2 regions of the Bradyrhizobium sp. SZCCHNRI2009 genome follow, and region 1 is predicted to be linked to the other one. Evidence: predicted binding sites of a transcription regulator. Region 1 holds the regulator's gene; the other holds the start of a gene.
The links. The regulator PhoB, encoded in region 1, activates phosphate uptake and scavenging genes when phosphate is short. The targets are predictions, from matches to a motif close to TGTCATNNANCTGTCAT.

Region 1 (15,115 bases):
TCCAGCGTCCTCACCTGAGCTTTGTTCTTGGGCTTTGTTCTTGTCGGACGATTTTGCCTTGCAGGAAATGGAAATAAAGGCCAAAAATTGTAACTCTGTTTTCCGCTCAGCGTAACAATGGACCGTCTGCTCCAGCTCGAGGTGTTTTCCCGGACGGCCGAGCTGGGCAGCCTGTCCAAGGCCGCCGAGTCCTTACGGATGTCCAACGCCGCGGCGAGCCGGCATCTCAGCGCGCTGGAGGAACGGCTCGCGGTGCGCCTGATCGAGCGCAACACGCGCCGTCTCTGGCTGACCGAAGCCGGGCAGGAGCTGCTGCAGCGCTGCGGCCCGCTGCTCAACGAGCTGGCCGAGGCCGAGGATGCCGTCAGCGATCGCGCGCTGTCGCCGCAGGGCATGCTGCGCGTCACCAGCTCGCTGTCGTTCGCGACGATCTATCTTGCGCCGATGCTGCCGGCGTTCCGCGCGATGTATCCGAAGCTGAACCTGCAGATCATCGCCGCCAACCGCTATCCGGATTTCATTGAGGCGGGCATCGACGTGGCGATCCGCACCCGCGAGCATGAGCCGGACTCGGGCATCGTCGTCCGTCGCATCGGGCAGATGCGGCGCGTGCTGGCGGCGGCGCCGTCCTATCTCGCGAGCCGTGGCTGTCCCGTCGTTCCCGGTGATCTCGTGCGCCACGACATGCTGATCTACAATCTTGCCAATGATCCGTATTCCCTGTCCCTGCGCAACGGCGCGACAGCCCAGAGCATTCGGATCGCGCCGACGCTCGACAGCAATGACGGCCAGGTGATCAAGGGGGCGGCGCTTGCCGGGCTCGGCATCCTGATCCAGCCGCTCTACATCGTGCAGAGCGACATTCTGGCCGGCAGGCTGGTGCCGGTCCTGCTCGACTGGGAGCTGCCGCTCTTGACGATGAACATCGCCTACCAGAACCGCGTCAGGCTTCCGGCCAAGATCAGGGTGTTCGCCGATTTCCTCGTCGACCACATCCGCGCCCATTCCGACCCGGGGATCTGGATCGAGCCGCCCAAGCCGGATTGAGCCGATGCCCGCGTGCGGGGGAGGGCGGATCATGTTCTGAGAAAAATAATTATCTTGCTATTTTTCGGAAATCGTGGTCTCTTGCGTGCAACCCGCCTCGAGCAGAGGGACGTACGCGTCGTCACGAACGTGGAGGCGGGCTGCGATGGACGTGACGGCTGTGCCAGACGAGCGCAGGCGGCACGGACGGCGAAGTCGTGTGGTCCTGGCCTCTCGATGCTGAGGTCAAGTCCGTGGTCGTTGCTTGACGGCACGCGCGGGCGATGGGGGCAAGAAAGCCGATCCCCAGGGAGAGCACGAAGGACACCGTTAACACCGTCGCGCGGGGAAGGCCGGGTCTGTCCGGCTGTACCTGTGGTACCTGCCGCCTGCATTCTTTTGAGCAGGCGGGCCACGGGCCTCAGCCGAGGTCCGGCCTTCCTCGCGCCCTCTCGTTGTTCAGAGGGACACGACGAATGCATCACTCGGGTCTCACCAGCCGCGAGACGGCGAGATCGTGTCTCGTTGGCCAACGGCGCCAACCCAATCCTCATGGCGTCGTCCCGGACAAGCGCGCACCGCGTGCGCCGATCCGGGACCGAAAACTCCAGGGAGGCGTGCGAGGCACGATGGTCGACCGATCCCGCCCGGCCACATCCGCCGGTGGCTATGGGTCCCTGCGCAAGGCCGGGACGACACCGAAAGGTGCGGCGGGCGACACGGGCAAAGGAGGCCCATCTTGATTGAGCGATGCTTGCGAAAGGCCAGGGGCGATGCCTCCCCGAACGACCGCCCTCGATCCGTAAAAACTCGGATAAAAATCTAAATACCTAGAATTATCAACGGCTTGTGACTGTCATCCGACTGTCATCGAACCTTTATAAAAGCCACACTGAGGCCCCGTAAAGCGGCCGGGGAAGCGCAATCGGGCGCAGATGGCGCTTCGCTTCCCAAGCATGGAGACCAGCTATGAATTTCATCAAAGCTATCGTCGCTGCCGGCTTGGTCGCCGCATCGACGTCGGCGTTCGCTGCCGACATCACCGGTGCGGGCGCGACGTTCCCGTTCCCGATCTATTCCAAGTGGGCCGACGCCTACAAGAAGGAGACCGGCAACGGTCTGAACTATCAGTCGATCGGCTCCGGCGGCGGCATCAAGCAGATCCAGGCCAAGACCGTCACCTTCGGCGCCACCGATGCGCCGCTCAAGGCCGAGCAGCTCGAGAAGGACGGCCTGGTGCAGTGGCCGATGGTGATGGGCGGCATCGTGCCGGTCGTCAACCTCGAGGGCGTGAAGCCGGGCGAGATGGTGCTGGACGGCGAGACGCTCGCCAACATCTATCTTGGCAAGATCACCAAGTGGGATGACGCCGCGATCAAGAAGCTGAACCCCAACGTCAAGCTGCCGTCCGACGCGATTGCCGTGGTGCGCCGCTCCGACGGTTCGGGCACGACCTTCAACTTCACCTACTACCTCTCCGAGGTGAGCGCCGACTGGAAGAGCAAGATCGGCTTCAACACCGCCGTCGAGTGGCCGGTCGGTGTCGGCGCCAAGGGCAACGAGGGTGTGTCCGGCAACATCGGCCAGACCAAGAACTCGATCGGCTATGTCGAGTACGCCTATGCCAAGCAGAACAAGCTCACCTACACCGGCATGATCAACAAGGCCGGCAAGACCGTGCAGCCGACCGTCGAGGCCTTCCAGGCCGCGGCCGCGAATGCCGACTGGGCCAAGGCCCCGGGCTACTACGTGATCCTCGCCAACCAGCCCGGCGACAAGTCCTGGCCGATGACGGCGGCGACCTTCATCCTGATGCACAAGGAGCCGGCCGACAAGGCGGCGTCCGGCGAAGCCATCAAGTTCTTCAAGTGGTCGTTCGAGAAGGGCGCCAAGATGGCTGAGGAGCTCGACTACATCCCGATGCCCGACAGCGTCGTGAAGCTGATCGAGAAGACCTGGTCGGCCGACATCAAGAGCTGAGCTGGACGAATCGAAAATCCCCCTCTCCCGGCCTCCGGGGGAGGGGCGCTACCGGGGTTGAGGCGTGTCCAAGGAACAGGGGGCAGAATTGGCAGAGATGGCGGTTCAGACCGAAGTCAGCGATATCGCGGCTGCTGCCGGCCCCTATGACCGGGCACGCGCGCTCAGCGCCTTCAAGCTCGGCGACGTGACCTTCTATTGGATCACGCGGCTGTCCGCGATCTCCGTCCTGTTGATCCTGGGCGGCATCATCCTGTCGCTCATCGTCGGCGCATGGCCGGCCATGAGAGAATATGGCTTCGAATTCCTGTGGACGCGGCGCTGGGCGCCGTCGGCCGATCCGCCGGTGCTCGGGGCGCTCGGCCCGATCTACGGCACCTTGGTCACGTCCTTCATCGCGATGCTGATCGCCATTCCGGTCGGTCTGGGCATTGCGATCTTCCTCACCGAGCTGTGCCCGCAATGGCTGCGCCGTCCGATCGGACTTGCCATCGAGCTGCTCGCCGGCATTCCTTCGATCATCTACGGCATGTGGGGCTTCTTCGTGCTGGGGCCGTTCCTGGCCTATACGTTCCAGCCGTTCATGATCAATCTCTGCGCCGGCATCCCCGTGCTGCAGGACATCTTCGCCGGTCCGCCGTCCTATCTCAGCCTGTTCAACGCCTCGCTGATCCTGGCGATCATGGTGCTGCCGTTCATCACCTCGATCTCGGTCGACGTGTTCAAGACGGTCCCGCCGGTGCTGAAGGAAGCCGCCTACGGGGTCGGCTGCACCACCTGGGAGGTCGTGCGCAGCGTCGTCATTCCCTACACCCGTGTCGGCGTGATCGGCGGCGTCATGCTGGCGCTGGGACGTGCGCTCGGCGAAACGATGGCGGTGACCTTCATCATCGGCAACTCGTTCCGGATCTCATCCTCGATCTTCGCACCGGGCACCACGATCTCGGCCGCCATCGCCTCCGAATTCCAGGAGAGCGACGGGCTGCACCAGTCGAGCCTGATCCTGCTCGGCCTGCTGCTGTTCGTGCTCACCTTCTTCGTGCTGGCGAGCGCGCGGCTGATGCTCATGCGGCTCGAAGCCAAGGCGGGAAAATAAGCCATGTCCAGCGCTGACACGCTTACACTCGATGCGCCGGTCAATCCGATCTATGCGCGCCGGCGCCGCAGAGACATCGTGATCCGCGGCCTCTGCGTTGCCGCCGCGATGTTCGGCGTCACCTGGCTGGCGCTGATCCTGTTCACGCTGTTCTATAACGGACTCGCCGGCCTCAGCCTGCAGGTTTTTGCCGCCGACACGCCACCGCCCGGCTCCAGCGAAGGCGGCCTGCGCAACGCCATCGTCGGCTCCTTGATCATGACGATCATCGGCGTCGGCATCGGCGCGCCGCTCGGCCTGTTTGCCGGCACCTATCTCGCCGAATACGGTCGCAACGACCGCCTGACCTCGGTGATCCGCTTCATCAACGACATCCTGCTGTCGGCGCCCTCGATCATCATCGGCCTGTTCATCTATGGTGCGGTCGTGGTGCCGATGGGCGGCTTCTCGGCACTCGCGGGTTCCCTTGCATTGGCGGTCATCGTGATCCCGGTGGTGCTGCGCACCACCGAGGACATGCTGCTGCTCGTGCCCAACCCGCTGCGCGAGGCGGCGTCTGCGCTCGGCCTGCCGCGCTCGCTGGTGATCCGCCGCATCGCCTATCGGGCGGCGCGCTCGGGCCTCATCACCGGCGTGCTGCTGGCGACCGCCCGCGTCGCCGGCGAGACCGCGCCTCTGCTGTTCACCGCGCTGTCGAACCAGTTCTGGAGCCTCAACCTTTCCAAGACGATGGCGAACCTGCCCGTCACCATCAACAATTTCGTCCAGAGCCCTTATGCCTACTGGAAACAACTGGCCTGGAGCGGAGCCCTTCTCATCACTCTGGCCGTGCTCGCCCTGAACATCGGTGCACGCATTCTCGGCGCCGAGAGGAACACCAAATGACCGAACTGTCCGTCTCCGTCAGTCAGCCCAATCACGCTCTTCACGGCAAGGAGCTTCCGGATGCGCCGGCCAAGGTGACCGCGCGCAACCTCAACTTCTACTACGGCGACCATCACGCGCTGAAGAACATCAACCTGTCGCTGGGCACCAACCGCGTCACCGCGTTCATCGGCCCGTCCGGCTGCGGCAAGTCCACGCTGCTGCGCATCTTCAACCGGATGTACGATCTCTATCCGGGGCAGCGGGCGACCGGGCAGCTGATGCTCGACAACACCAACATCCTCGATCCCAAGCTCGATCTGAACCTGCTGCGTGCCCGGGTCGGCATGGTATTCCAGAAGCCGACGCCGTTCCCGATGACGATCTACGAGAACATCGCCTTCGGCATCCGCCTCTATGAGAAGATCTCCAAGTCGGAGATGGACGACCGGGTCGAGAAGGCGCTGCGCGGCGGCGCGCTGTGGAACGAGGTCAAGGACAAGCTCAACGCCTCGGGCCTGTCGCTGTCCGGCGGCCAGCAGCAGCGGCTGTGCATCGCGCGTACCGTGGCGGTCCGGCCGGAGGTGATCCTGTTCGACGAGCCGTGCTCGGCGCTCGATCCGATCTCGACCGCCAAGGTCGAGGAGCTGATCCAGGAACTCGCCGAAAACTATACGATCGCCATCGTGACGCATAACATGCAGCAGGCGGCGCGCGTCTCCGACAAGACCGCCTTCATGTATCTCGGGGAGCTGATCGAGTTCGACGACACCAGCAAGATCTTCACCTCGCCGAGCGATCGGCGGACCCAGGATTATATCACCGGCCGGTTCGGCTGACGCCGACGACATTGTCTTCAGGAGATCATCATGGCCAGTGAACATACCGCCAAGGCGTTCGACAGCGATCTGCAGGACCTCACCCGTCTGGTATCGGAGATGGGCGGCCTCGCGGAGCGGCTGATCGTCGATTCCGTCGATGCGCTGGTGCGGCGCGACATCGCGCTCGGCCAGAAGGTGGTCGCCACCGACGCCGAGGTCGACAAGCTGCAACGCATCATCGAGGAGCGCGCCGTTCTTACCATCGCCCGGCGACAGCCGATGGCGGTCGACCTGCGTGAGATCGTCGGCGCGATGCGCGTGGCGACCGATCTGGAGCGTATCGGTGATCTCGCCAAGAACATCGGCAAGCGCGTCGCGGCGCTGGAGAGCGACTTCCATCCGCTGAAGCTGATCCGCGGGCTCGAGCACATGACCGATCTCGTGCAGTCGCAGGTCAAGACGGTGCTGGACGCCTATGCCGCGCACGATTTGCCGGCCGCGATGACGGTGTGGAAGGGCGATGAGGAAGTCGATGCCATCTGCACCTCGCTGTTCCGCGAGCTCCTGACCTACATGATGGAGGATCCGCGCAACATCTCGTTCTGCATCCACCTGATGTTCTGCGCCAAGAACATCGAGCGCATCGGCGATCACGCGACCAACATCGCCGAGACGGTGTTCTATATGATCGAAGGCCAGCAGATCATGGACAAGCGCCCGAAGGGCGACATGACGAGCTTCGCATCGACGATCCCCGGCAACTGAGAGAGACGGTTCAGACATGGGCGCCCGAATTCTGGTGGTGGAGGACGAGGAGGCGCTGACGACGCTGCTGCGCTACAACCTCGAGGCCGAAGGCTACGAGGTCGAGACCGTGGCGCGCGGCGACGAAGCCGACACGCGCCTGAAGGAGCGTGTTCCCGATCTCGTCGTGCTCGACTGGATGCTGCCGGGCCTGTCCGGCATCGAGCTGTGCCGCCGCCTGCGGGCGCGGACCGAGACCCGGCAGTTGCCGATCATCATGCTCACCGCACGCGGCGAGGAGAGCGAGCGCGTGCGCGGCCTCGCGACCGGCGCCGACGACTACATCGTCAAGCCGTTCTCGGTGCCGGAGCTTCTGGCGCGGGTGAAAGGCCTGTTGCGGCGGGCGAGTCCGGAGCGGCTGGCGACCGTGCTGTCCTATGGCGACATCGAGCTCGACCGCGAGAAGCGCCGCGTGGCGCGCTCTGGGCGGCCGATCGATCTCGGCCCGACCGAATACCGCCTGCTCGAGTTCTTCCTGGAGCATCCCGGCCGCGTGTTCAGCCGCGAGCAGCTGCTCGACAGTGTCTGGGGCCGCGACATCTACATCGACGAGCGCACCGTCGACGTCCATATCGGCCGCCTGCGCAAGCTGCTCAATCCCGGCCGCGAGCAGGACCCGATCCGCACCGTTCGCGGCGCCGGTTATGCGCTCGATGATCGCTTCGCCAAGAGCGAGCAGGTGTAAGGGGCGATCCGGCGTGAGGACGCAGCAGGTGTGAGGCGCGAGGCGGCCCGATTGAGGAGATCGCGGTCCGCTTTCCGCCACGCCGCCGCCGTCTTGATCGTGTCTGCTTCGTGGCCCGTCACGATGTTTCGGTCCCAGCGGACGCCCTTGATCAAGACCATCATCATATCTCTTGCCGTGCTGCTCGGCGGCGCGGCGGGCGCCACGGCCGCCGAGCTCGAAGACGCGGTCGCGGCGGCAGGCAACGGGCAGCATGCGGCGGCGATGCGACGGCTGCTGCCGCTGGCCGCCAAGGGCGATGCGCGGGCGCAGTTCGACGTCGGCTTCATGCACGCCTTCGGCTGGGGCCAACCGCGCAACCCCGCCGAGGCGCTGGCGTGGTACCGCAAGGCCGCCGATCAGGGGCTCGCCGTCGCGCAACACTATCTCGGCATCGCCTACGTCAACGGCGAAGGTGTTGCGAGCAATTACGGCGAAGCCGGCCGCTGGTTCAGCCGCGCCGCGGCGCAGGGCTTCGCCCAGTCGCAATACATGCTCGGCCTGATGCTGCTCGACGGCCGCGGTGTGAAACAGGACGTCGTGCAGGGCTATGCCTGGCTGGTGATGGCGGGCCGTAGCGGCGTGCGATCGGCCGGCCGCGACGTGCAGCGGGTCAAGTTGACCGAGCCGCAGCGCGTCCAGGCTCAGACTGCCATTGCGGCCTGGCGGCCGAAGCCGGAATCGGCGGAGGCCGGCATCGCCGCTCCGCGTCCGGAGCAACTGCTCGGGCTCGACCGTCACATCGGCGAGGTCGTCGATCCCACCTCGTGGCCGGCGTCGTCGATCGGCGTCGTCACCGTCGCGCAATACTCGACCGGCGGCTGGTGCACCGGCACGCTGGTCGCGCCGCGCGTCGTGCTCACCGCGGCGCATTGCGTGTTCAACGGCGTGGCGCAGGTCAGCCCCGGCAACGTCCGCTTCCTGGCCGGCATGAACAGGGGCACGCCGGCGGCATCGTCGGTCGCCGACAAGCTGATCGTGGCGCCCGATTTCGTCCCGACCCGGCACGACAGGTGGTCGCTCGACCGCTCGCCCGCCGATTGGGCATTGATCGTGCTGAAGGACGCGCTGCCGTCGAAGCCGGTCGCGGTCAAGGCGCTGACGCGCGAGGAATTGCAGGCTGCGACCTCGGCCGGAACCATCTCCGAGATCGGCTACGGCCAGGAGCGGCGCTATTCGCCGACCGGCCAGCGCAATTGCAGCGCCGGCATGACCAAGGACGGGATGCTGCTGACGGTGCATTGCCTCGCCAATTTCGGCTATTCGGGCTCCCCCATCATGGCCGAAGTCGGCGGACAGCCGGCCGTGGTCGGCATCTTCTCGGCGTTCCACGAGGAGACCCGGCTGATGTTCGCAGCCCCCGCGAGCCAGTTCGAGGCGGTCGTGCGGCGCGAGATCACGGCACAGAGTGCCTCGATGCGGTGAGCGAAGGAGGGGCGAGAGAAGAAGATGTCCCGCCGCTGGTCATGAACTGTGCGTGACTGGATAGCGGGTTGCCAAGCGAGAGGGCAATCCGGGAAGGGCCGCCCACGTTTTCCTGCAGCTTTTGCCTGCAGCGGGGGGCTTTACCGAACTGGCCTGGCTCTTGCTATAGTCCGAGTATGACGATTGTTCAAATTGATCATCCTCGTGCCCCTCGGCTGCTGTGGTGGCGATCGCAGCCCGGCCGCAACGTTGCGCTCGTCGGCGGGCTGGTCGCCGCCAACGCGCTCGCCTGGGCCTGGGCGTTCGCGCTCTACGCCGACCGGCCCGCCATCGTCGGCACCGCGATGCTGGCCTGGCTGCTCGGACTGCGCCATGCGGTCGATGCGGATCACATCGCGGCGATCGACAACGTCGTGCGGAAGCTGGTGCAGGACGGTAGCGCCCCGCGCGCCGCCGGCCTCTATTTTGCGCTCGGCCATTCCAGCGTCGTCGTCATCGCCACCATCGTCGTGAGCCTCATCGCCGGCGCCGACCTCCTGGATGAAGAGAGCGCGATCAGGGCGATCGGCGGCGTCATCGGCACGTCGGTCTCGGCCGGCTTCCTGCTGCTGATCGCGTTGGCGAACCTCATTCTGTTCGTGAACCTCTGGCGCCGCGCCGCACAGCCGCAGTCCGAGATGGAAACCGCCGGAAGCTCCGGACGGGGCATCCTCATCCGCCTGCTGCGCCCGGTGCTCCGCCTGGTGGGACGCGCCTGGCACATGTATCCGCTCGGTTTCCTGTTCGGTCTCGGCTTCGACACTGCGAGCGAGATCGGGCTTCTCAGCCTGTCGGCAACCGAGGCCGCGCGCGGCGCGAGCCTCGCCCATGTCTTGGTGTTTCCGGCGCTGTTCGCGGCTGCGATGGCCACCGTCGACACCGCCGACAGCATGCTGATGGCGGGCGCCTATCGCTGGGCGCTGACCGATCCCGCACGCAAGCTGCGCTATAACCTCGTGATCACCGGCGCATCCGTTGCCATCGCGCTGGTGATCGGCGGCTTCGAGGCGATCACGCTGTTGGCGCCGCGGCTTGGCCTGACCGGGGGATGGACGGGGGTCGCCACCGCGCTGGGCGACGATGTCGCCAATCTCGGGATCGTCGTGATTGGCCTGTTCGGACTGATCTGGGCGGTCGCCATGCTGCTCGGTCGCAGCCAGCGCGGTTCCGAGGCTATCCCCGGGGAAGCGCTTGCCAGTGTTCATGCGGGGGCGCTAAACCCGCCGGTGATACGAAGCGGAACGCTTAAGACGGGCTAGGAGCGGGGCCTTATGATGGTCGGCTCTGAGGGAACGATCAGGATGCTATGGCTGCAGGGTGCGAGCTGCGGCGGCTGCACGATGTCGATCCTGGAAAGCGGCGCGTCCGGCTGGTTCGACGAGCTGCGCCAATCCGGCATCGATCTGGTATGGCATCCCTCCGTCAGCGAGCAGACAGGGGACGAGGTCGTGGAGCTGTTGGAGGCGATCCGCGACGGCCGCGAGCGGCTCGATCTGCTGGTGCTCGAAGGCTCGGTGGCGCGCGGACCTGGTCTGACCGGCCGCTTCAACATGCTCGCCGGCACCAACCGCTCGATCTATCACTGGCTGCTCGATCTGGCGCCGCTGGCCGACTACGTCGTTGCCGTCGGCAGTTGCGCCGCTTATGGCGGCATTCCTGCTGCCGGCATCAACCCGACCGATGCGGTCGGATTGCAGTTCGAGGGCAGCGACGTCGGCGGCGCGCTCGGCGCGGGCTTTCGCTCGAAACGCGGGCTGCCGGTGATCAACGTCGCAGGCTGTGCGCCGCATCCGGGTTGGATGATGGAAAGCCTGCTGGCGCTCACCTCGGGCGATCTGACGGCAGACGGCCTCGACGCGGTCGGCCGTCCGACCTTCATCGCCAATCACCTGGCTCATCACGGCTGCTCGCGCAACGAGTTTTACGAGTTCAAGGCGAGCGCGGAGACGATGTCGGAGCGCGGCTGCCTGATGGAGCATCTCGGCTGCCGCGCAACGCAAGCGGTCGGCGATTGCAATCAGCGCTCGTGGAACGGCGGCGGCTCCTGCACCAAGGGCGGCTACGCCTGCATCGCCTGCACCTCGCCGGGCTTCGAGAGCGCGCAGAACTATCTGCAGACGGCCAAGCTCGCCGGCATTCCCGTGGGGCTTCCGACCGACATGCCCAAGGCCTGGTTCGTCGCGCTCGCAGCGCTGTCGAAATCGGCCACGCCGCGTCGCGTCCGAGTTAATGCGACGGCGGATCACGTCGTGGTGCCGCCGGGCCGTGCCGGCGACAAGCGCCGTCCATGACGCGGATCACGGTCGGACCGTTCAATCGTGTCGAAGGCGATCTCGAGGTCAGGCTCGATATCGAGAGCGGCCGCGTCACCAGGGCGGAGGTGACGGCGCCGCTCTATCGCGGCTTCGAGCAGATCCTGGAGGGGCGGCCGCCGCTGGACGCCCTGGTGATCGCACCGCGAATCTGCGGCATCTGCTCGGTGTCGCAATCGATCGCCGCCGCCGCGGCGTTGCGCCAGGCCATGGGTATTGCGGCAGCGCCAAACGGCGTCCTCGCGGCCAACATCGCGCACGCGGCCGAGAACGCAGCGGACCATCTGACGCATTTCTACATCTTCTTCATGCCGGACTTCGCCCGCGACGCCTACGCCTCGCATGCCTGGCATTCGGCTACGGCCGAGCGCTTCGCGGCGACGAAGGGCAGCGCGGCCCGCGATGCGTTGCCTGCCCGCGCGCGACTGCTCGAGATCATGGGCCTGATCGCCGGCAAATGGCCGCACAGTCTCGCCTTCCAGCCAGGCGGGACGACGCGCGCGATCGAGCTCGGCGAGCGCGTGCGGCTCAACGCGATCGCGGCGTCGTTTCGCGGTTTCCTTGAACGCGTCGTGTTTGCCGACAAGCTGGAGAACGTGCTCGCCTTGTCGACATCGGACGAGCTCGACCGTTGGCGGGAGGGCCGCGCCGGCGACTTCGCGCATTTCCTGCGGCTGGCCGATGCGCTCGCGCTGGCCGACCTCGGCAGCGGACCCGGTCTCTTGATGAGCTTCGGCGCGTATCACGATTTCAATGGGGCTCGTTTTCGCGCTGGTGTCCGCACGAACAGCGGCGAGGTCCACGCTTTGCCGTCGGACGGCATCACCGAGGACGTCTCGCACGCCTGGATGCACGATACGTCGCTCGATCCGGCCGAGAGCCGCACCGTGCCCGATGCCGACAAAGCCGACGCCTATAGCTGGTGCAAGGCGCCGCGTCTTGCGGGAGAACCGGTCGAGGTCGGCGCTCTCGCAAGGCAGGCCATCGACGGTCAGCCGTTGATCACCGCGCTGCTCGCGAGCGGTCGCAGCAATGTCCGCAATCGTGTCATCGCCCGGCTGATCGAAACTGCGCGGCTCGCGCTGTCGATCGAGCACTGGATCAAGGGGCTGCGTCTCAACGAGCCGTTCTGCGACAACAGCGCCGGCGCGGCCGACGGCAATTTCGTCGGGCTCGTGGAAGCTGCGCGCGGCAGCCTCGGCCACTGGCTCGCGGTGCGCTCCGGCCGGATCGAGCGTTATCAGATCATCGCGCCGACGAGCTGGAATTTCTCTCCGCGCGACGCGGATGGGGTCGCGGGCCCGCTCGAACAGGCGCTGGTCGGCACCGAGGTCGGCACTGCCGGCGCGCGTGCGGTCGGCATTCAGCACGTCGTGCGGTCGTTCGATCCCTGCATGGTCTGCACGGCCCATTGAGCGCGCTGCACACAGGCAGGCAGCAAGCGGAAACAAGCTTGTCGGTGCAAAGCGCGTGATTTCCGATTATCGCGCGCGATCCGCCTTCCAAGGATCCACGATCGCGGCCTCGCTGCTGCAAGCATCTGGAATCATTATGATTCAAATCCAGCAATGATGCTGGCCCGCATCTTGCTGTCCTTCTCGCCAGAACGCGATCAGATGATCGCCAACGCGATGTCAGGGGAGGACTCATGGGCGCGGCAACGGAAACTTTTTACAGCGTCATCAGGCGTCAGGGCATCACGCGGCGCAGCTTTCACAAGTTCTGCAGCCTCACCGCAACGAGCCTCGGCCTTGGGCCGCTCGCGGCTAGCCGCATCGCCAACGCGCTCGAAACCAAGCCGCGCACGCCCGTCATCTGGATGCACGGGCTCGAATGCACGTGCTGCTCGGAGAGCTTCATCCGCTCGGCGCATCCGCTGGTGAAGGATGCCGTGCTGTCGATGATCTCGCTCGACTATGACGACACCATCATGGCGGCGGCCGGCCACCAGGCGGAGGCCATCCTCGAAGAGACGCGTGCGAAGTACAAGGGACAGTACATTCTTGCAGTCGAGGGCAATCCGCCGCTGAACGAGGGCGGCATGTTCTGCATCGACGGCGGCAAGCCGTTCGTCGAGAAGCTCAAGATGATGGCCGAGGACGCCATGGCGATCATCGCCTGGGGCGCCTGCGCGTCCTGGGGCTGCGTGCAGGCGGCGAAGCCGAATCCGACGCAGGCGACGCCGATCGACAAGGTCATCACCAACAAGCCGATCATCAAGGTGCCGGGCTGCCCGCCGATCGCCGAGGTCATGACCGGCGTCGTCACCTTCATCACCACGTTCGGCAAGCTGCCCGAGCTCGACCGCCAGGGCCGGCCGAAGATGTTCTACTCACAGCGTATCCACGACAAGTGCTATCGCCGGCCGCATTTCGACGCCGGCCAGTTCGTCGAGGAGTGGGACGACGAGGCGGCGCGCAAGGGCTACTGCCTGTACAAGATGGGCTGCAAGGGTCCGACCACCTACAACGCCTGCTCGACCGTGCGCTGGAACGGCGGCGTGTCGTTCCCGATCCAGTCCGGTCACGGCTGCATCGGCTGCTCCGAGGACGGCTTCTGGGACAAGGGCTCGTTCTACGACCGTCTCACCAACATCAAGCAGTTCGGCATCGAACACAACGCCGACCAGGTCGGCATGGTGGCCGCGGGCACGGTGGGTGCAGCGGTCGCGGCGCATGCGGCGGTGACGGCCGTGAAACGGCTCGCCACCAAGCGCGACGACGCCAAACAAGATCATTGATCGCATTCAGGGCAGGCAACGATGGGCATCCAGACCCCCAATGGCTTCAATCTCGACAATTCCGGCAAGCGCATTGTCGTCGATCCGGTCACCCGCATCGAGGGACACATGCGGGTCGAGGTCAACGTCGACTCCGACAATGTCATCCGCAACGCGGTTTCCACCGGCACGATGTGGCGCGGCATCGAGGTGATCCTCAGGAATCGCGATCCGCGCGACGCCTGGGCCTTCACCGAGCGGATCTGCGGCGTCTGCACCGGAACGCATGCGCTCACATCGGTGCGCGCGGTCGAGAACGCGCTCGGCATCACCATTCCGGAGAATGCCAACTCCATCCGCAACCTCATGCAGCTTGCGCTGCAAGTGCACGACCACGTCGTGCACTTCTATCATCTGCACGCGCTGGACTGGGTCGACGTGGTCTCGGCGCTCTCGGCCGATCCGAAGGCGACGTCGACGCTGGCGCAGTCGATCTCGAGCTGGCCGCTGTCGTCGCCCGGCTATTTCAGGGACCTCCAGACCCGCCTCAAGAAGTTCGTCGAGTCGGGGCAGCTCGGCCCGTTCAAGAATGGATATTGGGGCAGCAAGGCCTACAAGCTGCCGCCCGAAGCCAACCTGATGGCGGTGGCGCACTATCTGGAGGCGCTCGATTTCCAGAAGGAGATCGTCAAGATCCACACCATCTTCGGCGGCAAGAACCCGCATCCGAACTGGCTCGTGGGCGGCGTACCGTGTCCGATCAACATCGACGGCACCGGTGCCGTCGGCGCCATCAACATCGAGCGGCTGAATCTCGTCTCCTCGATCATCGATCGCCTGATCGAGTTCAATGAGATGGTCTATCTGCCCGACGTCGCCGCGATCGGCTCCTTCTACAAGGACTGGCTCTATGGCGGCGGCCTGTCCGGCAAGAGCGTGCTCGCCTATGGCGACGTGCCCGAGCATGCCAATGACTACTCCGCCAAGAGCTTGAAGCTGCCGCGTGGCGCGATCATCAACGGCAACCTGTCCGAGGTGTTTCCGGTCGATCACGCCAATCCGGACGAGATCCAGGAGTTCGTGGTTCACTCCTGGTACAAATACCCCGACGAGACCAAGGGACTGCATCCCTGGGATGGCATCACCGAGCCGAACTACGTGCTCGGCCCCAACGCGAAGGGGACCAAGACGGACATCAAGGAGCTCGACGAGGGCGGCAAATATTCCTGGATCAAGGCGCCGCGTTGGCGCGGACATGCGATGGAGGTCGGACCGCTCGCACGCTGGGTCGTCGGCTATGCGCAG
Region 2 (15,115 bases), on a different contig from region 1:
GACAATCTTGCCCGGGCCTGGCCCGATCGCTGTGAAAGTTGCCGGCTGGCTTGCACCCGGAACGGGGCCAGGCCAGCCGATGCGCATACTCAGCGTCTTGGGCATTTGCCTCGGCCGGGTCCCGTAGTGTCTGTCGAGGGCCTGGCGGCAATCCGCCGAGACTTTCTCGCGGTTGCTCTCGAGGCAGGCGCGAACCTGGCCTGCGCCGTGCTGCTTGCCGGAGCAGAAGCTCTGGATGTCAGCGGCGCATTGCGTTGCCACCGGCCCGGTTCCCTGAGCGAAAGCGGGCATGGCCACGGTGGCGGCGATGACAATGGCGAGTTGCACGGACGTCCTCATTCAAGCCTCCTTGGGGAGCGGTGTAGGCACGGTGGCGTGTGTCGTGCGTCCGTTCGTTGCGCAGGATCAAGCCGAAGGGGGAGTCCATGGCCGCGTGGGGCTGGTCTGGTGCGTCGCTGGATGGGGAACTCGAAGCTGTCTGGCATGGACAGTGCGGACCAGGGTGAGGTCATCGCGCAGGCCCGCTTCATCTTGAAACGCGGCTTGGGGGAAAATGCTGGTCCAGGCATCGGCGGGCGAGCCACGCACATAGGCCGGAACGACGCGGAGAGACTTGAGCGCCTCGATGACCGCGTGAGGTGCGACGTCACGAATGTGCAGGTTGGTGATGAACGACCCCATGGCTTCCTTCCGCAACTCGGTTGCTCAAAGTCACGTTTTGGCTTGAGAGCGCCCGTCACTGGGTGCCGCAACCCGGAGCGTAGGCACCATGGGCGGCTGTGATACTCTCGCAGATGACGTCGACATATTCGTCATAGAACATGATGCGAAAATGTCGGCAGCGGGCCAGATGCCGCTGGGCGAAGCTCAGCAGCCAGTCCGACTTTCCCAGGTCCACCACGGCGGCTTGATCGATCGCGGGCCCCCAACTGACTATTCGCGGGAATAGTCATGGACTTCCTCTGGCGTGACTTGGTGCACTTGAGCCTTGTGAAGAATCAAGTGTCGCATATCGTCTTCGGCAGCCCAGTCCGGGTTCAGATAATCGAGGGCGATCTAGTTCAATCCATGGCCAAAAAAGTGCCCTCGTCGCAGCTCTGGTCCGCGTCCGTCGGCCCATATCCAATCACGCAAGATCGGCTTGTACATCGCAGAAGATCGGCCTTGTTGGTTCTTGAGCGGCTCACAGCCGCGGATCGATCGGCTCGCTCTCCAGCGCCAGCACCGCGAACACGCATTCGTGCACGCGGCGCAGCGGCTCGCGGGCGACGAAGCGGGTCAGCGCCTCATGGCCGAGCGCGAACTCGCGCAAAGCGAGGTTGCGCTTGCCGTCGAGCTTGCGCTGGCGCAGCCGGGCGATGTGCTCCGGCGCATCATATTCCGGGCCGTAGATGATGCGCAAATATTCTGGGCCGCGCACTTTCAGCGCCGGCTGGATCAGACCCTTCGGTCCGCGCGCGACGAAGTTCTTGGGCTTCACCACCATGCCTTCGCCGCCGCCGGCCGTGAGTTGCTCCCACCATGCGATGGCGTTGGCGATGGCCGTTTCGTCAGCCAGAGCCACGGTGCGCCACTGCGTGCGGGTGACCACGGATGCTGACGCGGCGGCCAGCCGATCGGCGAGCGTCATGTGCCAGACATGGTCCTGATCGAACCAGACCTGGCCCTCGCTGGCGAGCAGGTGAAACGGCGCGACCTTGAGATCGTCGATGCCGCGGACCGGCCAGACATAGGGTGCCCATGCCTCGCCATATCGCCGCGCCCGCGTCACCCGATCGCGGAGGTGATCGCCGAGTGCCGCGACATCAAGACCGCGCGCGGCGGCGCGCGCCAACGCGTCTGCCGCCGCTTCGAGCCCTGCAACCGATGACGCCGCGACCGGCGCGTACTGACTCTCGATCAGGCTGCCGGCCTTCGCCGACCACGGCATGATCTCGGCGTCGAGCAGCAGCCAGCCGGATTGCAGCTCCTGCCAGAGGCCGGCGCTGTCGACAGCATCGCGCAGCCGTGCCAGCAGCGCCTCGCTCATTGCGGGATCGTCGAAGAACGCGCGGCCGGTGCGGGTCCAGATCGCGCCGCTCTCGCCGCCCGCGACGCCGAAGCGGGCCCCGGCGATATCGGCGCTCCTGCACAGCGCGATGACGGCGCGCGAGCCCATGTGCTTCTCCTCGCACACCACCTGCTCGACGCCGCGGGCGCGGAAATGCGCGAACGCCTCCTCGGGGCGCTCCAGCCAGCCGTCGCGCGCGCTGGTCTCCGATGGCGACATGGTCGGTGGCAGATAGACCAGCCATTGCGGCGCGAGCGCGAAACGGCTCATCACCTCCAGCGCAGCGGCCGCGTTCTCCTCAGCCACGACCATGCGGCCGCGCAGCCTGGTGTCGATCCATCGGCGGCCGCTCACGTCATCGATATCGAGCAGCTGATCCGCCTCGGCCTGCGCGGAGGCGCTGCCGGCGCGAGGCGCGAGCGGACGCACCGGCTCGCACCAGACGCGCTCAGCCTCGACCTCGACGAGCTCACGCTCCGGCCAGCGCAGCGCCGTCAGCCGGCCGCCGAACACGCAACCGGTGTCGATGCACAGCGTGTTGTTGACCCATTCGGCATTGAGCACGGGCGTGTGACCGTAGACCACGGTGGTCGGTCCGCGATAGTTCGCGGCCCAGTCGGCGCGCACGGGAAGGCCGAACTCGTCGATCTCGCCGGTGGTTTCGCCATACAGCGCGAACTCGCGCACCGCGCCGGAGCCGCGGCCGATCATCTCCTCCTTCAGCCCGGCATGCGCCACCGCGAGCCGGCCGCCATCGAGCCAGACATGGCTGCGCAGGCCGTCGAGGAAGCCGGGCAGGCTGTCCCGGAAGCTTCGATCCTCGCCGGTGAGCTGGTCGATCGTGGCCTGCAGGCCGTGCGCGATCGTGACCTTGCGACCGGCGAGCCAGCGTCCGAACTTGCGGTCATGGTTGCCCTGCACGGCATAGGCAGTGCCTGCCGAGACCATGCCCATGACGATGCGCAGCACGTCCGGCGATTGCGGGCCGCGGTCGACGAGATCGCCGACGAACACGAGCTTGCGGCCTGCGGGCGGCGTGACGCTGACGGCGCGCCGGCCGTCGTCATCGCGCCATCTGACCTGATAGCCGAGCTTCGCCAGCAGCGCCTGCAACTCATCAGCGCAGCCATGGACGTCACCGATGATGTCGAACGGCCCGGTGTCGTGCCGCTTGTCGGTCCACAGCGGCTGCCGCGCGATGGTGGCGGCCTCGATGCGCGCGACGCTGTCGAGCTTCCACACCTGACGAAAGCCTTCGCGCTGCAGGCCACCGAAGCCACGGCGGACCTCCGAGACCATGCGCTGCACGACCGGGCCGCCGAAGCTGCGCTCAGGCCGCGACTTGTTTCTGTCGATGCAGACGTCGATGCCGGGATCGAACACGATCGCGACCGGCAGCGCATGCCATTTTCGCGCCAGCTCGACCCAGCCCTTGCGGTCGGCGGGGCGCACATTGGTGGCGTCGATCACCGCGAGCCGGCGGTGCTTCAGCCGCTTGCCGGCGATCTCGCGGACGATGTCGAACGCGTCGGCGGAGACGCCCTGGTCGGTCTCGTCGTCGGCGACGAGCGCGCGGCAATGATCCGAGGAGATCACCTCGGTCGGCAGGAAATGCTTCGCAGCAAAGGTCGACTTGCCGGAGCCGGTCGAGCCGATCAGCACGATCAGCGCGAAATCGGGGATGTCGATGTTCATGGAATTGCTCAGCGGGTGAAGACGGCCATTTGCGTCGGCGCGCCATGGCTCTCGTCGTGATGGCCGATGCCGGAGAAGGCGGCCTGATAGTTGAAGGTTGCGCAGATCCGCTGCGCCCAGTCGGCAAACTCGGCGCGCGACCATTCGAAGCGATGGTCGCGGTGGCGGAACTGCCCGGCGGGCAGGCTCGGAAACAGTGCGTTGTATTCGGCGTTCGGCGTGGTAACGATCACCGCGCGCGGCCGCGCTGCGCCGAACACCACGCGCTCGAGCATCGGCAGTCGGTCGGGATCGAGGTGCTCGATCACCTCGACCAGTGCCGCCGCATCGGCCTCGGCCCAGCGCTCATCGCGATAGGTGAGCGAACCGTGCAACAGCATGACGCGACCCTCGGGCGGCGCGCCGGGCGCGCCCAGCTTCAGCCGCTTGGCCGCGCGCTCCAGCTCGCGGACGGCGGGATCGAGCCCGATCAGCCTGTCGACCCAGCGCTCGCGGACCAGGAGCTGCAGCAGCCTGCCTTCGCCGCACCCGAGGTCGGCGACAATTTTGGCGCCGCTCGCCCGCAACGCCTCGACCACGGCGGCCATGCGCAGGTCGTTGAGGCGGGTCGGCGCCTCCAGTGTCTCTTCTGACTCGCTGCGCGCCTCGGGCTCGATGGCCTCGTCCTGCGTCTCCGGCGCGAGCCGGGCCAGCGCCGCGCGCGCGAGCACGCCGCGATGGCGCAGATAGCGGCGCACGATCAGCTCCTTGGCGGGGTGGGCGTCGAGCCAGCCTTCGCCGCGTTTGAGCAGCTTGTCGATCTCCTCGTCGCCGACCCAATAATGCTTGGCGTCGTCCATGACGGGGATCAGCACGTAGAGATGATTGAGGAGCGCGCTGAGCCGCGCGGTGCCGCGCAAGGTGAGCCGGACGTAGCGGCTCGACGGATCGCCTTGCGGTCCCGGGATCGCGGTGAGATCGACCTGCCAGCCGAGCGGCTCGAACAAATGCCGCAGCACGGCTTCGCCGCCGCGCAGGGGCAGGGGTGTCACAACCGCTTCGAGTGCAATGGCGCTGTCGGCGAGCTCCTGGCGCGCGCTGCTGACGCCGTTCATCGCGGTCCGGAACGCCTTGTTCAGCGCGACCGACAGGAACGACGACGCGGCATAGGGCCTGTCGTTGACATATTGGTCGAGCAGCCCGTCGCTTTGGCCTTTGCCGCGGACGAGGCCGATCGGGTCGACGTCGAGCACCAGCGCCCCCTCGCAGCGGCTCTCGCTGGCCTCGGGATAGAAGATCAGCGCCTTGCCAAAGGTGAGCTCGAGCTCGTGCAGCCGCTCCGGATGCTTGTTGAGCAGGTAGCCGAGATCGGTGGCAGGCTGATGGGTGGTGGCGATGGACAGAAACATGAGGTCAGATACCGGATGAAGGAACAGCGATCCAGTGCTTCGAAGCCAAAGTTTGGCGGTGGCCGTTCTCGCATTCGCTTTCGCATCGGCGCTGGGAGCGTTGGACAAAAGGTGCACCATCTCCGCAAGACGGCTCTTGCGCAGAACGAGGGCAGGGACGCAATTCGGCTCGAATCGTCATGGAATTGACATCGCATGAGCAGAGTCCTGAAAATCGCCGGGCTGCTGGTGCTGATCTGCGCCGGCTTCATGTTCTTCAACAACGCCAATCTGCAGGTGACAAAGGAGGCTGGGCGGCTGCATCTCCTGGCTCATCGCGGTTTGTCACAGCAGTTCGATCGCACCGGCCTGACGAGCGAAACCTGCACCGCGGCGCGGATGCTGCCGCCGACGCATGAGTATCTCGAGAACACCATCGCCTCGATGCACGCCAGCTTTCTGGCCGGCGCCGATATCGTGGAATTCGACGTGCACCCAACCACCGATGGCCAGTTCGCGGTGTTCCATGACTGGACGCTCGACTGTCGCACCGATGGCAAGGGCGTCACGCGCGAGCATGCGATGACGGCGTTGCGGCAGCTCGATATCGGTTATGGCTACACCTCCGATGGCGGCCGCACCTTTCCATTCCGCGGCAAGGGCGTCGGCCTGATGCCGTCGCTGGACGAGGTGCTCGCAGCCTTTCCGGACAAGGCTTTCCTGATCAACGTCAAGAGCAATGATCCGGCGGAAGGCCGACTGCTGGCGGATGCTCTGGCGCGCTTGCCTGGCGCGCGACGGGCGCGACTGACGGTCTATGGCGGCGACGCGCCGATCGCGACGCTCAGGGCGTCTCTGCCGGATCTCAAGGTCATGTCGCGCGGCATGCTGAAGAGCTGCCTGGTCCGTTATCTCGGTTATGGCTGGACCGGCCTGGTGCCGTCCGCGTGCCACAACATGATGGTGCTGGTCCCGATCAATGTCGCGCCGTGGCTGTGGGGCTGGCCGGACCGATTCCTCGCGCGCATGACGCGCGCCGAAAGCAGCGTCTTCGTCGTCGGCTCCTATAGTGGTGAGGCCTTCTCGGCCGGGCTGGACACACCGGACGACATCGCCAGGTTGCCCAAGAACTTTACCGGCGGCGTCATGACCGACGAGATCGAAACCGTGGCGCCGCTGCTGAAGCAGACGCCTTGAAGCAGGCAGCGCAAGTCGGCGCCGAATGTGCCTGATTAACGGAAGACCCGGGCGCGTCTGTGACGCGTCCGGGTCCGTTGTCGTCAGTGCAGGGTCGCGCCGCGCAGAGTCTCCTCATGCGCCGCGATCCAGGCGATCACGGCCTCGGAGAAGCCGTCGACCCGCGTCCAGGGTCCGTAGCCGACCCCGTGCTGGTACGACGCCACGTTGACCATGGTCCCGCGCGCCTTGGGCGCCGGCACCGCATCGTGACTCTGCTCGTCGGTGAAGACGATCAGGCGGTCTCCCTTGCGGTCGACCTCGCCCACCGCACGCCCGAGATAGGTCCCGGAATGCGGCTGCGATCCGAGGATCGCGTCGCGCAGCGCAAAGCCACGCCGCGGCGGCACCTTCACGACCTTGTCGCTGAACGTGAAGATCTCCACCTCGTCGCAGACCTCGCGGGCCAGGATCGCCAGCCCGCACGCCGCGTCCGCGCGCGTCATCTCCGACTTCGCCGACAGCGATGCGAACATCGAGCCGGAGACGTCGATCAGCAGCCGCGTGCGGCCCGGAAGCCGCGCGTAGCCCTTGATCGACCGGAGCATCGCGGCCTCGAGCTCGGGCTCGAAGTCCGGCGCGTGCCGGGCCGCCGTGATGAACCGATACGGCAGGATCCTGTCCGTCCGCATCGTCTCGATCGCGGCCGCGATAATCGACCGCGACACCCCGGCCTGTTGCATCAGGCGCAGGTTGCGCAGCAACGCCAGCGCTCCGAGCCGCTTCTCTGAGAGCAGCCGCTCGAAGCTCGCGCGCTTGTCCGCACCGGCCGAGAGCGCGACCTCCCAGGTGTCGGGTGACGGCAGCCCGCCATCGGCGAACTGCTTCCACACCGCCTCCTGCGCGGCGTCCCTGGGCCGAGCGTGCACCAGGAACAGCACGTCGCGAAGCCGCACAGGTCCCTCGCGGTCATACTTCGCGAGCTGATAGGCGTCGAACTTGGCGAACGCCTTCGCCAGCCCCTTCTTGACCTGCGCCGAGACCGGCTGCCGCTTGCGCTGCTGCTGCGGACCCAGAGAATCCGCCCAGTAGATCGCCAGCAGCTCGGTCATCTCGTCCGGCCGCTGGATGATGCGCGACAGCGTCTCGGCGACCAGCGCACGGTGCGTGGGCAGCCGCGCCATCTCGCGGGCGACGAGCAGCGGCGCATGCCGCAGCTTCATCTCCTCGCGTGCACGGACCGCGAGCTGAGCCACCTCGCGCGGCTCGACCAGCGGCACCAGCGCCTTGATGCGCTCGGCGATCGCGATCCCGTCCTCGTAGAACTGGTCCTCCCACAGCAGGCAGCTCATCAGCGTGCGCTGCAGCGCCTGCTCGGGCGCGAGCTGCCGGGACGGCGCGCCCTCATGGGTGAAGGCGCGCAGGAACTTGTTGAGCCTGACCATGATGGCCTCCTCTCTGGGTTGATGATGGATGGAATGGCCGGAGCACCGGCCGTCACGCATGATCTCGTCTCGGAGACCATGCGCGGCAGGGGACCGCGCGCCGGGAACGGGCGAATGCTGAGTTCCGCTCCACTGGCATGGAGCGGATAGTGCTCTGCCGCTGAGCTACCGGCGCATGGAACGCCGGATGGGAGTCGAACCCACGACCTCTCGATCCGCAATCGAAGTATCAGCACTCTTCACCACGGCGCGTGGAAGAAGGCGGCGCAGCAGGTAGCTGCGCCGTAACGACGTGACCGCCTGTTCGATGAGGGTCACCGGTTGAGATGGACCACGAGCCGGGAACAGGCGACGACTGAGACCCGGTCGCTGAGAGACCGGACAGCGCTCTGACCTCTGAGCTACCGGCAGGACACCGGGCGGGAGTCGAACCCGCGACCTCTGGCGTGCAAGGCGAAGTAACAGTCGTCTTCACCACGGCTCGTGGATACGTTCGGCGGGGAATAAGCGATGCTGTCGCTGCCCCAATGGGGCGCTCGGTTTCAACGAAGTAACAGACATCTTCACCACCGCCTTGGCCGCCCGGCGGTCACCGAGTGGCGTTGATGGCATGCTGGGGAACAGGCGGTCTCGGCGATCAATGACGCCAACGCAGGTCATCCGAAAGAAGAACAACCGCAACCCGCGACTCGACGGCCCTCGCATGGCCGCCTCCACGGTACGTGACGCCATAGGCGGGATTCGAACCCGCATCACCAATGGCACGAAGCAGCCGACACCTTCACCACCAGCAGCTCCCGGCCGCGAGCGGCCGGGAATTCGAATAGCTTGTCTGCGGCGCTCTTCGGCGCCGCATGTTGCGAGCCCCTTGAAGCTCGCTCTGCCATCGGTGTCCGGCGTTGCCGCCTCGTTCCCTCCGACAGGCCCCGCGCGCTCGGGCCGCGCGCATCACCTGCGCGAGCCCCGGGATCCGGGTCTCCCGTTCCGGCCCAAGGCCGGGACATCTGGTTGTTTTGCCGTGCAGCCGGTTCGCCTGAGGGCAACAAAAAACCCTCCGGAGCGGCTGGCTCGGGAGGGTCCGTGTGATGCGGACTGTTGATCTTGCCTCAAGCAAGATCGCTCCCCCGAGCATGGCGTGCGCCATCCACCGGCATGACGCCGTTGGACGTGCGGATGAAGTGTTCGTAGCCGAAGGACATCGTCTCGCTCATGTTTGTCGCGGGCGCAGTCGCTCGCGAGGCCGCGGGACATACGCCGCTTTGTTGGTGCTGTCAACAGCATGGAGTCGATGTTCTTGCCGGCTGCCGCGGCCTTGATCTGCAACAACGCGCCGATGCGGAACATGCTTATCGTGAGGATATCGAGGTCGCGGCGAGAATTGCGGGCGCAGAGTCATGAACCGACGGCAGGTCCTGATAGGAGGCGGCAGCGCGCTTGCGGTGGCCGCGCTCGGCGCCGGCACCTGGCGCGCCGCGACCGGCACGATGCGCGCGTATGACGACTATATCGCCCGGTTGCGCGCACCGCTGTCGCCCGAGATCGCTGATGTCATCCGTTACGCGACGCTCGCAGCCAACAGTCACAACACGCAGCCATGGCGCTTTCGCGTGACGCGGGATGCGATCGAGATCATGCCCGATCCGTCACGGCGCACGCCGGTGGTCGATCCGGACGACCATCATCTGTTCGTCAGCCTGGGCTGCGCGGCCGCCAATCTCGCGATCGCGGCGGCTGCAAGCGGCCGAAGAGGCGAGGTTGCCATCGACGGGCAGACGGTGCGCTACAGCTTTATGAACGCCGAGCCGCATGACGATCCGCTATTGCCTGCGATCGTCCGCAGACAGTCGACACGTGCCGACTACGACGGACGCGCCGTGCCGTCAGGCGATCTTGCGGCGTTGCAGGTGGCAGCAGCCACGCGAGGCGTCGATCTCATACTCATTACGGATCGTACCGTGATTGCGGCCATCCGCGACCTCGTCGTCGCCGGCAACGACGCCCAGATGCGCGACGTCGCGTTCATGCGCGAGCTGAAGTCCTGGCTGCGCTTCAATCCGCGCAGCGCGATGGCAACGGGTGACGGCCTGTTTGCACCCGCGAGCGGCAATCCGTCGTTGCCGACCGCGCTCGGCGGCATCGCGTTCGACCACCTCTTCGATGCGGCGGCAGAGAACGACAAATATGCGCGCCAGATCGGCTCATCTGCCGGTCTTGCCGTGTTCGCAGCCGAGAACGCCGATCCCTCGCACTGGATCAGGGTCGGGCAGGCGTGCCAGCGCTTTGCGCTCGAAGCGACGCGCCTAGGCCTCAAGCTTGCCTTCATCAACCAGCCGGTAGAGGTGGCTGCGCTGCGTCCCGAACTGGCGCGCGTGATCGGAACGACACGGCGGCCGGATCTCATGTTGCGTTTCGGCTATGGTCCTACGCTGCCGTTCGCGCCGCGGCGGCCGGTCGCAGACGTGCTCGGTTCATGAGTCGTTCCTGTCAATCTTGACGGATTTGCGACTCGGTGCATTGCTTCGCTGCATGTTCGAGAACACCCGATTGGCACGTATGAGCGACGGGCATTATTGCCTGGTGCGCGACCTTGGCCTGGTCAAGGGCGGCAAGGGCATGCGCCATCACGAGGTGGTGGTGGATTTCAGCTATCGCGGCATGAAGCTGTTTGCCAAGCAGGGCGCGTCGTCGCTGATGCGCCGGGTCGCGGCGAAGCTCGCGCAGCACGATGCCACCTCGAAACTGCCGGCGCTGCTGCGCGTGCGCCTGCGCGAGCCGCAGTAGCGTCAGCGCTTCCGCCGAATCTCACCGCGCTGCGGCGTAATCGATCGTTTCGGGTCGTAGGGGCTGTCCGGATTGACGTCGAGCTCGACGTCGGCGACGCAGTGTTGCGGCTGGCGATGGCTGCCCCCGGAATGCCAGCGCCCCTGGCGCAGCTCGACCTCGCTGATGTCAGCGACATCGAAGCACTTCCATTGGCCGCCCGGCGGCAGGCCGCTGCTCGCGCCGCCCGCGAACTGGAACGCGAGCACGCGCTCGCGGCCGGCGGTGTGGCCGAGGATGATCGGGCAGATCGCGCGGGCGAAGCCGCCATACAGGCACAGCACCGGCTGGCGCGTGATCATCGCCTGCATGATCAACTGGTAGGTCGGGCTCGGCATGCTGGCTTTCTGCACGATGCAGCAACATAAGACCGTCGGCCGCATGCGGTTCCGCATCGAACCTTGCAGCGGCGGCTCACGGGCTTAGATTGAGGCCTCAGCGACAAAGCGAGCAAGAGCCACGATGTCCGATCTCTCCAGCTTTCCGATCACCACGCGCTGGCCGGCGCAGCATCCCGACCGCATCCAGCTCTATTCACTGCCGACCCCGAACGGCGTGAAGGTCTCGATCATGCTGGAGGAGACCGGCCTGGCCTACGAGCCGCACACGATCGATTTCGGCAAGGACGACCAGAAGACCCCTGAATTCCTCTCGCTCAATCCGAACGGCAAGATTCCCGCGATCATCGATCCCGACGGTCCCGGCGGCCAGCCGCTCGGCCTGTTCGAATCCGGCGCGATCCTGCAGTACCTTGCCGAGAAGACCGGAAAATTCCTGCCGAACGATCCGGCGCGGCGCTGGCAGACGATCCAGTGGGTGCATTTCCAGATGGGCGGCATCGGTCCCATGTTCGGGCAGCTCGGCTTCTTCCACAAATTCGCCGGCCGCGAGTACGAGGACAAGCGGCCGTTGCAGCGCTATGTCGCGGAGAGCAGGCGGCTGCTCGGCGTGCTCGAGGCGCGGCTCGATGGCCGGCAGTGGATCATGGACGCCGACTACACGATTGCCGATATCGCGACGCTTGGCTGGGTGCGCAACCTGATCGGGTTCTACGGCGCGCGCGACATCGTCGCCTTTGATGAGCTGAAGCACGTGCCGGCCTGGCTCGAACGCGGGCTGGCGCGGCCGGCGGTACAGCGCGGGCTGGAGATCCCGCAGCGGCCGTGATCGTCAGCGATGCCGATTTCGAACGGTGCTTGGCCGAGGTGCTGTCCGCGCCGGCCACGCCGGGCGATGCCGTGCTGCCGTCCGACAGCGTGATGTGGCGCGTGCATCGCGAGGCCGCGCTGTTTCTCGGCGCTGGCCGCGCGCTGCTTTTGCAGCTCGCCCATCCCTGGGTGGCGGCGGGCATTGCCGAGCAGTCCAAGGTGTTTGCCGACCCGCTCGGCCGTTTCCACCGCACCTTCAGCATCGTCTACACCATGGTGTTCGGCACGCGCGCGCAGGCGGTCGCGGTGGCGCGGCGGCTGTATCGGCGGCACGCCGCGGTCGACGGCGTGATGCCGGAGACGGTCGGACCGTTTACGGCCGGCTCGCGCTATCGCGCCAATGACGTCGACGCGCTGCGCTGGGTCCATGCCACCCTGGTCGAGACTGCGATGATGTCCTACGGCCTGCTGTGCCGCCCGCTCGACGATGCCGAGCGCGAGCAATATTGGCGCGAGGCGACGCGGTTCGCGGGCCTGTTCGGAATTCCACACGAGGCCATGCTGCCGGACTGGGCGTCGTTCAAGGCCTATACGGCCGAGATGATGGCGTCGGAGACGCTCACGGTCGGCCCGGCGGCGCGCGAGATCGCGCAGCGTATCTTCTCCGGCGAGGCGACCCTTATCGGACCGCCGCGCTGGTTCACGGCGTTGACGGCCGAGATGCTGCCGGAGCGGCTGCGGCTTGCGTTCGCGCTGCCCTATGGCGAGCGCGAACGCCGCAGCGCGGCGCGCGCCAGGCGGTTTCTGCCGCGCGCCTATGCGATGCTGCCGGAGAGATTGCGTACCGTCGGCCCCTATCAGGAGGCGATGGCGCGTATCGAGGGGACGACGTGTCCGCCGTTCACGCGGCTGCTCAACCGCGTCTGGATCGGACAGCCCAGCATGGCGAGCCCGTTCGAGCAGCGCGCAGAACGTGCACGGAGCGGGACGGTCTGAGTCCGGCGCGCTTGCGGCGCAGACGACGGATCATGGCCGCGGAGCAAGCCTGAGCGTGATGCCGCGAACCTCCTGCGGCGTCGGCGCGCGGCTGCCGCCGGGTTGGCTGATGCTGAGACGGATCGACAGCCGTCCACTCTTGATCGCCTCCTTCGGCACCGGAAGCGCGTAGGTGCCGGCCTCCGCACCAGTGCGAAGGCCGAATGGCGAGATGGTCCCGAGCGGCATCCCGGACGCCGTCGTCACCGTCACCTCCTGGCCTCGCCCCAGTGCGCCCAGGCTGATCTCGACGACGGGAGCCTTGCTCTCATCCAATGGCCGCGGCACGACCAGATCGACGGCTCTGAACGGCTCCGCGGCCAAGGACGAGGCCGGCCGCAGCACGGCACAGAGCAGCACGGCGCAGCTCCGCAGCGCGGCGCGCCTGCCGTTCATCGGCGCAGCGGTCCGACCGAGAGCGCTTTCAGCGTCGGCGCGGTGCCGACGCCGCCCGAGGGCACGACGCGGATGCTCAGCGGCTGGTTGGGCGCGGCCCGCAGGGCGGAGAAGGCCTCCTGCCTCGTCGGCAGCGGCACCGCGAAACTCGCATCCGTGGTCATGGCCATGCCCGGCATCATCGATCCGAAAAAGGCGATGGTGCCTGCATAATAGGGGCTGTCAGCCGTGACCTTGCTGACGTTGGCGGGCGCGTTGACCAGGACGTCGAATTCGCGCACGGTCGAATAGCCGCTCGGGCGAGGCAGCGTGATCTGCGCCATCAGCGGCTGCGGCCGCGCTGCCGCCAGATGCGCTTCGAGCGCATCGCCAGGGATCCTCACCGTGCCCACATTGGCCTTGACCGAGCCCTGCTGCGGCTTGGCCTGCGGCGCCGCGGCGACCGCGGGCGGATTGACGATGTCCTCGCCGAAGCCTGACGCATAGTCGTAGTCGAAGCGGTCGGTCGAGATGTAGTCGCCGGCCTTGCTGGGGCCGACATAGCCGCCCTTGCCGTCGGCATAGAACAGGAACGGCTCGTCAGAGAACGTCTTCAGGTCGACGCCCTGCGGCAGATAGGGCAGCTTGAGCCGCTGCTGCTTGCGCGTCCAGACATCCCAGAGCCGGTCCATGTTCGAATGGTGCAGGAAGAAGATCGGATCGACCGGCGACAGGAAGTTGGTCATGTTGCCGTAGGGGCCGGGATCGAGCGGGCCGACGCCGCCGATGTAGTTGTGGACCTTGTTGTGCGGCAGGCCTTCCAGGGTCGAGAACTTGGTCGCGCCATTCGGCTGGGTGTTGTGCGAGGCGGTCTTCGAGCTGGTGAAGCTCAGATAGTTGTCGGGGTTGTAGAAGTCGGTCGGCAGCAGGCCCGCCATGATCACGAAGGGCGAGACGTCGTAGGTGGTCTTGGCGTCGAGCTTCGGATTGTCGCGTGACAGATAGCGTGAGGCGCAGGTGGTGGCGAAGGCCTCATTGCCGGAGATGCCGGCATTGGCGGACGGCGAGAAGCCGGTGACGTCGTTCCAGAGATCGTCGATCGACTTGTAGCCGCGGATCTCGAGCTGGCCGCGCTGATCCTTCGACAGGCTGTTCCAGTAATCCGTCAGCGCCGGCTTGATGAACGAGGTGAAGACCGCGAGATTCCCGGTGAACGGCTGATACGCCCGGTCGGTCGGTGTCAGTACGGCGTCGAACATGCCGGCGGGAATCTCCGGCAGCTCGGTCCAGTCCCAATAGGGCAGCGCGAAATTGTCGTCGCCACTGAGGGCGCGGATCGATTGCTCGAAATAGCCGAGATAGCCGCGATGCCAGACGTAGAACCACCAATTGCCGTGCGGGCAGTCCATCAGGTGGATGAACGCGTTGCGGAACCAGTTCTGCGGATGGTTTGCGGGGAGCTGGAGCATGGCGGCGACGCCTTTCGCGTAGCTCGCCAGCATCTTCTGGCCTTCCGCGCTGGTGACGTTGTGGCGGCGATATTTCGCGGCGGCGCGGCTCGGCCTCGGCGAGATGACGGTGGAGGCTGCCGCCATCGCGGCCTTCGCCAGGAATGTCCGGCGGGTCTGTCGCAATCCCATGCTCATCTGAAATGAATCCTGGTTGGAAAAACGCCATGATGCGGTCTCGCGATTGCAATCTCAAGTAGCAATCGCGTGTGATGGATGTATGATGCCACCTGAGAGGTTTGCCGATGAACGCGCTGACGCTGCTGATCATCCGCCATGCCGAGAAGCCCGACGGCGACGCGACAGGCCCGGGCCTGACCCACGAGGGCCAGCCGGACTCCAAGTCGCTGGTGATCTTCGGCTGGGAGCGGGCAGGGGCCTGGACGGCGCTGTTCGGCAGCGGACTGGGCGGCACGGATTATCCGACACCGCAGGCGGTCTATGCCGCCGATCCCGACAGCACCGAGGACGGCTCCGACCCGAGCCGCCGGCCCTA

Region 2: a site for PhoB is predicted at 5,309-5,325, ahead of QX041_RS05735 (glycerophosphodiester phosphodiesterase family protein). Genes of this name have one in related genera too.

The regions. Positions count from the first base shown of each region.
Region 1 is NZ_JAUEUH010000004.1:133,573-148,687, forward strand. It holds gene QX041_RS15765 (LysR family transcriptional regulator) at 118-1,047, shown strand; gene pstS (phosphate ABC transporter substrate-binding protein PstS) at 1,996-3,006, shown strand; gene pstC (phosphate ABC transporter permease subunit PstC) at 3,104-4,102, shown strand; gene pstA (phosphate ABC transporter permease PstA) at 4,106-4,987, shown strand; gene pstB (phosphate ABC transporter ATP-binding protein PstB) at 4,984-5,805, shown strand; gene phoU (phosphate signaling complex protein PhoU) at 5,836-6,552, shown strand; gene phoB (phosphate regulon transcriptional regulator PhoB) at 6,569-7,276, shown strand; gene QX041_RS15800 (trypsin-like serine protease) at 7,424-8,740, shown strand; gene QX041_RS15805 (HoxN/HupN/NixA family nickel/cobalt transporter) at 8,917-10,038, shown strand; gene QX041_RS15810 (HupU protein) at 10,054-11,070, shown strand; gene QX041_RS15815 (nickel-dependent hydrogenase large subunit) at 11,067-12,506, shown strand; gene QX041_RS15820 (hydrogenase small subunit) at 12,740-13,831, shown strand; gene QX041_RS15825 (nickel-dependent hydrogenase large subunit) at 13,853-15,115, shown strand, end outside.
Region 2 is NZ_JAUEUH010000001.1:1,268,654-1,283,768, forward strand. It holds gene QX041_RS05710 (cysteine rich repeat-containing protein) at 1-339, opposite strand, end outside; gene QX041_RS05715 (hypothetical protein) at 406-681, opposite strand; gene QX041_RS05720 (hypothetical protein) at 737-901, opposite strand; gene QX041_RS05725 (polynucleotide kinase-phosphatase) at 1,184-3,745, opposite strand; gene QX041_RS05730 (3' terminal RNA ribose 2'-O-methyltransferase Hen1) at 3,754-5,133, opposite strand; gene QX041_RS05735 (glycerophosphodiester phosphodiesterase family protein) at 5,329-6,309, shown strand; gene QX041_RS05740 (TROVE domain-containing protein) at 6,393-7,733, opposite strand; tRNA gene QX041_RS05745 (tRNA-OTHER) at 7,910-7,984, opposite strand; gene QX041_RS05750 (Acg family FMN-binding oxidoreductase) at 9,128-10,207, shown strand; gene QX041_RS05755 (hypothetical protein) at 10,287-10,514, shown strand; gene QX041_RS05760 (hypothetical protein) at 10,517-10,936, opposite strand; gene QX041_RS05765 (glutathione S-transferase family protein) at 11,016-11,720, shown strand; gene QX041_RS05770 (oxygenase MpaB family protein) at 11,717-12,697, shown strand; gene QX041_RS05775 (hypothetical protein) at 12,728-13,132, opposite strand; gene QX041_RS05780 (tyrosinase family protein) at 13,129-14,757, opposite strand; gene QX041_RS05785 (histidine phosphatase family protein) at 14,865-15,115, shown strand, end outside.